3 regions of the Kluyvera huaxiensis genome follow, and region 3 is predicted to be linked to each of the others. Evidence: predicted binding sites of a transcription regulator. Region 3 holds the regulator's gene; each other region holds the start of a gene.
What was found. The regulator LexA, encoded in region 3, represses DNA repair genes until DNA is damaged. The targets are predictions, from matches to a motif close to TNCTGTATGTACATACAGNA.
Positions count from the first base shown of each region.

Region 1: metR (HTH-type transcriptional regulator MetR) is a predicted target of LexA. The motif match lies at 1,896-1,915, and genes of this name have one in related genera.
Region 2: umuD (translesion error-prone DNA polymerase V autoproteolytic subunit) is a predicted target of LexA. The motif match lies at 1,559-1,578, and genes of this name have one in related genera.

Region 1 is NZ_JBEFLV010000021.1:62,797-66,050, forward strand. Features, by position in the region: gene yigL (sugar/pyridoxal phosphate phosphatase YigL) at 1-38, shown strand, start outside; gene ABOC97_RS19225 (carboxylate/amino acid/amine transporter) at 124-1,023, shown strand; gene metR (HTH-type transcriptional regulator MetR) at 911-1,864, opposite strand; gene metE (5-methyltetrahydropteroyltriglutamate--homocysteine S-methyltransferase) at 1,982-3,254, shown strand, end outside.
Region 2 is NZ_JBEFLV010000015.1:123,602-126,855, reverse strand. Features, by position in the region: gene umuC (translesion error-prone DNA polymerase V subunit UmuC) at 1-1,117, opposite strand, end outside; gene umuD (translesion error-prone DNA polymerase V autoproteolytic subunit) at 1,120-1,539, opposite strand; gene ABOC97_RS16170 (penicillin-binding transpeptidase domain-containing protein) at 2,035-3,254, shown strand, end outside.
Region 3 is NZ_JBEFLV010000025.1:40,635-43,888, reverse strand. Features, by position in the region: gene dinF (MATE family efflux transporter DinF) at 135-1,454, opposite strand; gene lexA (transcriptional repressor LexA) at 1,523-2,131, opposite strand; gene ABOC97_RS20600 (diacylglycerol kinase) at 2,231-2,599, opposite strand; gene plsB (glycerol-3-phosphate 1-O-acyltransferase PlsB) at 2,785-3,254, shown strand, end outside.

The DNA of each region.
Region 1 (3,254 bases), on a different contig from region 3:
CGGTGCCGCACTATCTACGTAAACTGTATCTTGATTAAAAATTGACGACTGGCTATTAACTGGTCAGTTGTCAACTAACATCTCCGCTACAATGAATGCTCATCTTCCTATGAGACATTCATTGTGGCGCTCCTGATTATTACCACGATCCTGTGGGCCTTCTCGTTTAGCTTTTACGGCGAGTATCTTGCCGGACATATCGATAGCTATTTTGCCGTGCTGGTGCGCGTCGGCCTTGCTGCGCTGGTGTTTTTGCCGTTTCTGCGTACGCGCGGACATAGCCTGAAAACTATCGGCCTGTATATGCTGGTGGGCGCGATGCAGCTTGGCATCATGTATATGCTGAGCTTCCGGGCCTATCTGTACCTGACCGTTTCGGAGCTGCTGCTGTTTACCGTGCTGACGCCGCTCTACATCACCTTGATCTACGACCTGATGAGCGGACGCCGCCTGCGCTGGAGCTACGCGTTTAGCGCGCTGCTGGCGGTGATTGGCGCAGGGATCATTCGCTATGACCACGTGACCAGCCATTTCTGGATGGGGCTTCTGCTGGTTCAACTCTCCAATATTACGTTTGCCATCGGGATGGTGGGTTACAAGCGCCTGATGGAAACCCGTCCAATGCCACAGCACAACGCTTTTGCCTGGTTCTACCTTGGCGCGTTTTTAGTGGCGGTGGTGGCCTGGTCGCTTCTGGGGAATGCGCAGAAAATGCCGCAGACGATGCCGCAGTGGGGCATTCTGGTGTTTCTTGGCGTGGTGGCTTCGGGGATTGGTTACTTTATGTGGAACTACGGTGCCACTCAGGTGGACGCAGGCACGTTAGGTATCATGAACAACATGCATGTGCCTGCGGGGCTGTTGGTTAACCTGGCAATCTGGCATCAACAGCCCCACTGGCCGAGCTTCCTTACAGGGGCTGCTGTGATCCTGGCCTCACTGTGGGTACATCGGCGTTGGGTCGCTCCGCATTCTTCACAAACGGCAGATGATCGCAAGCGTGGTTCCGCGCTGAGCGAATAAACGCCTCCATTACCGGCTGACGCTGCTCGCCATCACGAACGGCGGCGTACAGTCGGCTCCACAGTCCTTCGCCCAGGGTTTTAGTGACGATAAGACCCTGGCGCTCAAAACTCTCCACAACCCAGTGCGGCAGCGCAGCAATACCCATACGGGCCGACACCATCTGAATCAGCAACAGGGTGTTATCCACGCTTTTTAGCTGTGGGCTGATACCGGCTGGCAGCAGGAAGTGACGCCAGATATCCAGACGCTGGCGCTGTACCGGGTAAATCAGCAGCGTTTCCGACGCTAAATCTTCCGGCGTAATGCGCGCTTTGGTCGCCAGCGGGTGATCGGGAGACAGCACCAGACGCACCTCAAAATCAAACATCGGCGAATAGTGCAGCCCGCTGCGCGGCAGAATGTCGGAGGTTAGCACGATATCCAGCTCGCTCTGCTGCAAGGCCGGCTGTGGGTCAAAAGTGACACCAGATTTAAAGTCCATCTCAACCTGCGGCCACTGCTTGTGGAAATTCTCCAGCGCAGGCGTCAGCCACTGAATGCAGCTGTGACATTCAATCGCGATGCGCAGCGTGGCCTGCTGCGGCTCATTACAAGCCTGCAGCGCCTGACCAATTTGCGGCAGCACCTGGTTTGCCAACTGCAGCAGGATCTCCCCCTGCGGCGTAAAGCGCAACGGCTGGCTCTTACGCACAAATAGCCGAAAGCCAAGACGTTGTTCCAGATCGCTGAACTGGTGAGAAAGGGCGGATTGGGTCTGATGCAGCGTCGCCGCGGCGGCTGCCAGTGAACCACTACTCCGCAACGCCTGGAGCGTTTTCAGGTGTTTAATCTCGATCATGAAAGTCCTTCACTTCGGCATGAACAATTTGCGCTTGAGGAATATACAGTACCTGTCGATTATGGATGTGTAAACATCTGGACGGCTAAAATACCAAAAATCCATGAGAGGCATATGATGACTATTCAAAACCACACCCTCGGTTTCCCTCGCGTCGGCCTTCGTCGTGAGCTGAAAAAAGCGCAAGAGAGCTATTGGGCGGGTAACGCCTCCCGTGAAGAATTATTGGCAACAGGCCGTGAACTGCGCGCTCGCCACTGGGAACAGCAGAAACAAGCGGGTATCGATCTGCTGCCGGTCGGGGATTTCGCCTGGTACGATCATGTCCTGACGACCAGTCTGCTGCTGGGCAACGTACCTGCTCGCCACCAGAATCAAGATGGAACCGTCGATATCGACACCCTGTTCCGCATTGGCCGTGGTCGCGCACCGACCGGAGAGCCCGCGGCGGCGGCAGAAATGACCAAATGGTTTAACACCAACTATCACTACATGGTGCCGGAATTCACCAAAGGCCAGCAGTTCAAACTGACCTGGACCCAGCTGCTGGACGAAGTGGATGAAGCGCTGGCGCTAGGCCACAAGGTGAAACCTGTGCTCTTAGGGCCGGTGACCTATCTGTGGCTGGGTAAAGTGAAAGGCGAAGCGTTTGATCGCCTGAGTCTATTGAACGACATTCTGCCTGTTTACCAACAGGTACTGGCCGAGCTGGCAAAACGCGGTATCGAGTGGGTACAGATTGATGAACCGGCGCTGGTGCTGGAGCTGCCGAAAGAGTGGCTGGATGCGTTCAAACCGGCATACGATGCGCTGGCCGGCCAGCTCAAACTGCTGCTGACCACCTATTTCGAAGGCGTGACGCCGAATCTCGATACTATCACCGCGCTGCCGGTGCAGGGTCTGCACGTTGACCTGGTCCACGGTAAAGATAATGTGGCGGAGCTGCACAAGCGTCTACCGGCCAACTGGCTGCTATCTGCGGGGCTGGTGAACGGTCGTAACGTCTGGCGTGCCGATCTCACCGAAAAATACGCGCAGATTAAAGACATCGTCGGCAAACGTGCGCTGTGGGTGGCATCTTCCTGCTCCCTGCTGCACAGCCCGATTGACCTGAGCGTGGAAACGCGCCTAGACGCAGAAGTGAAGAGCTGGTTTGCCTTTGCGCTGCAAAAATGTGAAGAACTGGCCCTGCTACGTGATGCGCTGAACAGCGGAGACACCAACGCTATTACCGAATGGAGCGCGCCAATTCAGGCTCGTCGCCATTCAACCCGCGTACATAATGCGGCGGTCGAAAAACGTCTGGCGGCGATTACTGCGAAGGATAGCCAGCGCAATAGCGCCTATCCGGCGCGTGCTGAAGCCCAGCGTGCGCGCTTTAATTTACCGG
Region 2 (3,254 bases), on a different contig from region 3:
TCATCAGTTGCGCACTATTACGTTGCGGTACATAACTATCGAAGAGATCATACTGCGCAACGCCCTGGCTATAGAAATCCCCTAACATGACCCCGGCCTTTTGATAGCGATGGCCATCGCGCCAGATAATATCCAGACTGCGGATAGCGGCATTAATAATGTCACGCGAGTCCTGGGTCGGCGTTAATAGTTTGATAGCCGCATTATTACCGTAATAAATTTCGCCCACCGCAAACGGCGATGTTTTAATAAAGGTCGCGATAAACCGACAGAACTGGCGTTCATAACGCAACTTTTCCGCAGCACGGGTGGCGTAGCTGCAAACAGCCTGTCGCATGGACGCATAATCGCTGATGCGATCGCCAAACGAGCGGGAACAGATAATCTCCTGTTTATTCGGCGCAAACTCCTCAAACGCCAAGCAGGATTCACCACACAGTTCACGCACCGTTCGCTCCAGCACCACGCTAAAATGTCGACGAATTACCCAGGTAGATTGTTGCGCTAAATCGAATGCCGTCATGATACCCATGGCGTTTAATTTTTTACTGAGCCGTCGTCCCACACCCCACACCTCCTCCACCGGCACCAACGCCAGGAGCCGACGCTGGCGCTCGCGACTGGATAAATCCACCACGCCGCCCGTCTGGCGCCATCTTTTAGCCGCATAATTTGCCAGCTTGGCCAACGTCTTGGTGGGCGCAATACCAACACCAACGGTAAGATGGGTTCGTTGTTGGATAGTGTCACGGATATCCTGGCCAAATTCGGCAAGCTCCCGGCAATGACTGACACCCGTTACGTCACAGAACGCCTCATCAATGCTGTAAATTTCCACTTTTGGCATCATCTCTTCAAGCGTGGTCATCACCCGCTCGGAAAGATCTGCATAAAGCTCGTAGTTACTGCTAAAACAAACCACACCGTGACGCCGCAGTTTCTCCTTTTGTTTGAAATAGGGCACGCCCATTTCCACAAACGGTTTTGCCTCTTGGTTACGGGCAATCACGCAGCCATCGTTGTTGCTCAGCACAATCACCGGACGCCCTTTCAGATCGGGGCGAAACACCATCTCGCAGGAGGCGTAAAAGCTATTTACATCGACTAAGGCAAACATACTTAGCGTCTGATTTTGATAATGCCGGTAACGACGCCGAAGATATCAAGAATCCCTTCGCTCCCGATAATAATCGGGCTGTAGGCTTCATTCATCGGATTGAGTTGAATAACAGGCCGCAGCTGTAGCTGTTTGACGGTGAACTCTCCATCTACGGCGGCAATCACAATGTCCCCCTGCTTTGCCGTCAGGGCGCTGTCGATAACCAACAGATCGCCTGAACTAATCCCACCGTTAATCATGCTGTCGCCCGCAGCCTTGACGAAATAGGTCGCCGATGGATGCTGCACAAGCAGTTCGTTGAGGTCGATGCGCTGCTCGATGTAGTCCTGGGCGGGGCTTGGAAAACCACAGGATACCGAGGTACTAAACAGCGGCAGCGCAAGAACGTCCTGCCGCTCGGAGAATGTGAAAAATTGCATGATAATCACCCAATGCATATACTGTACATATATACAGTATATGCATTGGGTGGTGACTTCAAGCGCTCAGGCGATGAAATGTGGGGCGTTGAGGTGGCTAAAGGGAAATCGAAAAATCAAACTGCGGATACTAAATGGCAAAGTCATCGGCGCAAAATTAATCCAATAGACACGGATAAATCTGATAACGCATCAAACCAGGGCAAAAATCGGCAATATTACCGCTAAGTCAAAGCCACCTTCAGGTCGTTTTTTGTCGTTATCATGCCTCTTTTTCCGCACCCACTTCGTCATTTATCTCTTCGCCAATACGCGTGCTGCGTTGAAATAATCTGTTAACTTAATCGCTTGTTATCAATGACATTCTCTGTAAACTGATTCTTCAGCTCGCCTGTAGAATGGATATTTATACCGTCTCATTGCGGCCATCATTAAATCGTTGGCCGTCTGGTATTGATTATAAAAAATAAAAGATCATGTGGTTTAATGTTACAAATGAAAAAAAATTCAACAGAAAAGAAAAATAAAGACTCATTTATTACGTCTCGTTACATAATACTCTGTCTGGGTATTCTTTTTTGCCTTGCTGTTTTGCTGGTGCGAGTGGCGGATCTACAATTTTTAAACCATCCGATGCTTGCTCGCGAAGCGGATCAGCGCTCATTACGTACCATTGAACTGCCAACAAACCGGGGAACGCTGGTCGATCGCAACGGTGAAGCCCTGGCGATGAGCGTCCCTTCACGCGATGTGATAGCTGACCCGATAAAAATCGTTGAGGCGAGCCCTAACTTCCGCGATCCTAAATGGCTGTATCTGGCCTCCGCGCTCAATACCACACCCGATCAAATTGCGAACAAGATCTATCAGAACGCGCACCGCCATTTTCTTTTCCTCGATAGAAAAGTTGAGCTGGGTATCGCCAAAGATGTGGAAAATCTGCATATAAAAGGTATCAGCGAAGTCTACGACGACAGCCGCTTCTATCCAATGGGCGAAGCCGCCGCGCCATTAATCGGTATCGTCGGTGCCGATAATACCGGGCTAAACGGTGTCGAAAAGGGTTATGACAATATTCTGCAGGGTCAGCCGGGAAAAGAGATCTACCGTAAAGACGCCTCCGGCGACATTATCAGCGTACTTGATTATGATGCGCCTAAGCAGCCCCCAACCGTACAACTGAGCATTGATAAATTTGACCAGTACACCATGTACAGCAAACTGCGCGAAGGCGTATTGCTGAACAAGGCCGATTCCGGCGCGGCGGTGCTGGTAAAAATTGATACCGGCGAAATCCTCGCGATGGCCTCCTACCCCTCGTATAACCCCAACAATTTTGACAACGCCACCCAAACGCAGATGCGCGATGTCGCCATTAACGACAGCTTTGAGCCCGGCTCAACGGTGAAGCCGTTGGTGATTATTGAAGGGCTGGAAAAACAGATTATTCAGCCCGATACCCTGCTGAACACCACGCCGTATAGCGTTAACGGACACCTGATCCGCGACGTCGGCCACTGGCCACAGCTAACGCCGACCGGCATTTTGCAAAAATCGAGCGATATCGGGGTCTCCCATATTGCGCTAGCCATGCCGGCGCAAGCGCTGGTCGATACCTATCAGGCATTCGGCCTTGGTAAACCGACCGGACTCGGACTGAGCGGCGAAAGCGTGGGTTATTTCCCGCTGCATCGCCAGCAGTGGGCCGATATTGA
Region 3 (3,254 bases):
TCAAATCCTCGGGAGTCAGTGAGTGAATAGCGAAAGTGTTCCTACAGAACACACATCTTTTTCGCTAAGCGTGAGGTTAATTGTAGTCAGTCATTCCGACATCAATTCACTATTCGGAATCTTTAACCATCACGTCAGGCAAACCAGCTGTTGTTTCGCCAGTGACGACGCCAGATAAACGCCAGCGACAGACCGCGAAGCGCCAGGAAGACGGCAAGCGCCAGCCACAGTCCGTGGTTGCCAAGCACCGGTAGCGCTAACAGCGTGAGCGCAAATCCCGCCGCCGCAACGGCCATGCTGTTACGCATCTCCGCGCCGCGCGTCGCGCCGATAAACATGCCATCAAGCAGATAACACCACACGCCGATTATCGGGAGCACCATCTGCCAGATAACGTAGCGGTCAGCCAGCTCGCGTAGCTCGGGAATGGACGTCAGCAGCGCCACGATATGTTCCCCCAAAACGGCATAAACCAACGCGAACGCCAGTGCGACCACACCGGCCTGACGGCATGCCGCTCGCCAGACCTCCAGTAGTTTACTGCCGTCGCGCGCGCCGTAGGCCTGACCAGAATGGGCTTCAACCGCATAGGCGAAGCCGTCCAGCGCGTAGGCGGTGAAGGTAAGCATGGTCATCAGCACGGCATTCACCGCGACAATATCGCTGCCAAGACGAGCACCAAAAACGGTTACCGCACCAAAGCACAGTTGCAGCAACAGCGAGCGCAGCATGATGTCACGGTTCAACGCCAGCAAACGCCGGAAGTTGCCGTGCCAGGCCATTTTCAGCATCGCCCAGGAAATCCCGCGCATTACCAGTACCTTACGTACCATCCCTAAACCGACCAGCAAGGTCGCGTACTCGGCGATGGCCGTCGCTAACGCCGCCCCCTGCACGTTCATATGCAGCCCCATCACCAGCCACAGATCGAGGACGATATTGAGTACGTTGCCCACCACCAGCAGCACGACCGGTGCACGCGCGTACTGTACGCCCAACAGCCAGCCCAGCAGCACCAGATTTGCCAGCGAAGCCGGAGCGCTTAGCCAGCGGATGGAGAGAAAACGCTGCGCCTGCTCCAGCACTTCGCCGCTGCCGCCAACGATAGACAGCGCGAGATGAATCAGCGGATTTTTAAACAAGATGATCAGCAGACCGGCACCCAGCGCCAGCAGCAGCGGTTGTACCAGCGCTCGCGCCAGCGCCTGGGGGTCTTTGGCGCCAAACGCCTGCGCCGTCAGGCCGGTGGTGCTCATACGCAAGAACAGCAGCAGCATAAACAGGAAGCTGGTTGCGGTCGCGCCAATGGCCACGCCGCCCAGATAGACCGGGCTGTCGAGATGGCCAATCACGGCGGTATCCACCAACCCTAGCAGAGGCACGGTGATATTTGAGAAGATCATTGGTAGCGCAAGGCGCCACAGGGCCTTATCGGCGGAAGTCAGTAGCGGCATGAGTGAGAACCAGAAAGAAAAAAGGCTGTGATAACGGAAGTATCACAGCCATTTGAGAGAAGGGAGTGTTACAGCCACTCGCCGTTGCGGATAACGCCAACGGCCAGCCCTTCGATGGAGAAACTCTGCTGACGCAGATCGACCACGATAGGGGAAAACTCGCTGTTTTCCGGCAGTAGTTCGACGACGTTACCCTGTTTTTTCAGGCGTTTCACCGTCACTTCTTCATCGATACGCGCGACGACGACCTGGCCGTTACGCACATCCTGGGTTTTATGCACCGCGAGCAGATCGCCATCCATAATACCGATATCTTTCATCGACATGCCGCTGACGCGCAGCAGGAAGTCGGCACTCGGTTTAAACAGCGATGGATCGACCTGGTAATGGCCTTCAATGTGCTGCTGCGCCAGCAGCGGCTCGCCCGCCGCAACGCGGCCAATCAGCGGTAGGCCCACTTCTTCTTCCACCAGCAGGCGGATACCACGAGAGGCTCCGGAGACAATCTCAAGAACTCCTTTACGCGCCAGCGCTTTCAGGTGTTCTTCAGCCGCATTCGGGGAACGGAACCCCAAGCGCTGAGCAATTTCCGCACGCGTCGGCGGCATGCCCGTCTGGCTGATATGATCCCGGATGAGATCAAACACCTCTTGCTGCCTGGTCGTTAACGCTTTCATTCCGCCCCCTGGGTGTATATACAGTTATGCTGTGAGTATATACAGCTAGTGCCTATTTTGGAACCATAAAACGCAGGAAATCAGGCAGTTTTCACAGCTTTAGTGGAAATGAGCCCACAGCAGGATAGCCCAGGTGATCAGAGCGACAAAAATCGACAGCAACACGGCGGCTGAGCCCATATCTTTCGCTCGCCCTGACAGCTCGTGATACTCAGAGCCAATACGGTCGACGACCGCTTCCAGTGCACTATTGAGAATTTCCACTATCATCACCAACAGGACGGAGCCGATAAGCAGCACGCGGGTGATAGGGTCAACATCCAGCCAGCAGGCAATGATAATTGCCAGTACGGATGCAACCCCCTCCTGGCGGAACGCGGCTTCGTTGATCCATGCCGCGCGAAATCCTTTCCAGGAATATCCAGCTGCTTTGATAATTCGGGTGAGCCCAGTGGTATTATTGGCCATCTCAAGAACCTTTTACGTTATGACGTCAATGACAATGCGTACTTCACGTTGCTGCTGGGTTTACCGCCTTGCCGCCGCGCGAATCACTTAGTGTATTATTAAGAACCGGTAGAACAGAAATTCTGCCGACTTTCTGATATTCTTGCCGCGCATTTGCATGATTAACCAGAGGCTTTACATCGTTTATGTCCGGCTGGCCACGAATTTACTACAAATTACTGAATTTACCATTAAGTGTTCTGGTAAAGAGCAAGTCTATTCCGGCAGAACCTGCCCAGGAATTGGGGCTTGATACATCACGTCCAATTATGTACGTCCTGCCTTACAACTCTAAGGCCGACTTACTGACGCTGCGCGCCCAGTGCCTTGCGCACGACCTGCCCGATCCGCTTGAACCGTTAGAAATCGACGGCACTCTGCTGCCGCGCTACGTGTTCATTCACGGCGGCCCGCGCGTGTTCACCTACTACACGCCGAAAGAAGAGTCGATCAAACTGTTCCACGACTACCTCGACTTGCACCGCAGCAATCCACATTTGGATGTGCAAATGGTGCCGGTGTCGGTGATGTTTGGGCGTTCTCCGGGTCGCGAGAAAGGTGAAGTCAATCCGCCATTGCGGATGCTGAACGGCTTCCAGAAATTCTTCGCCGTCTC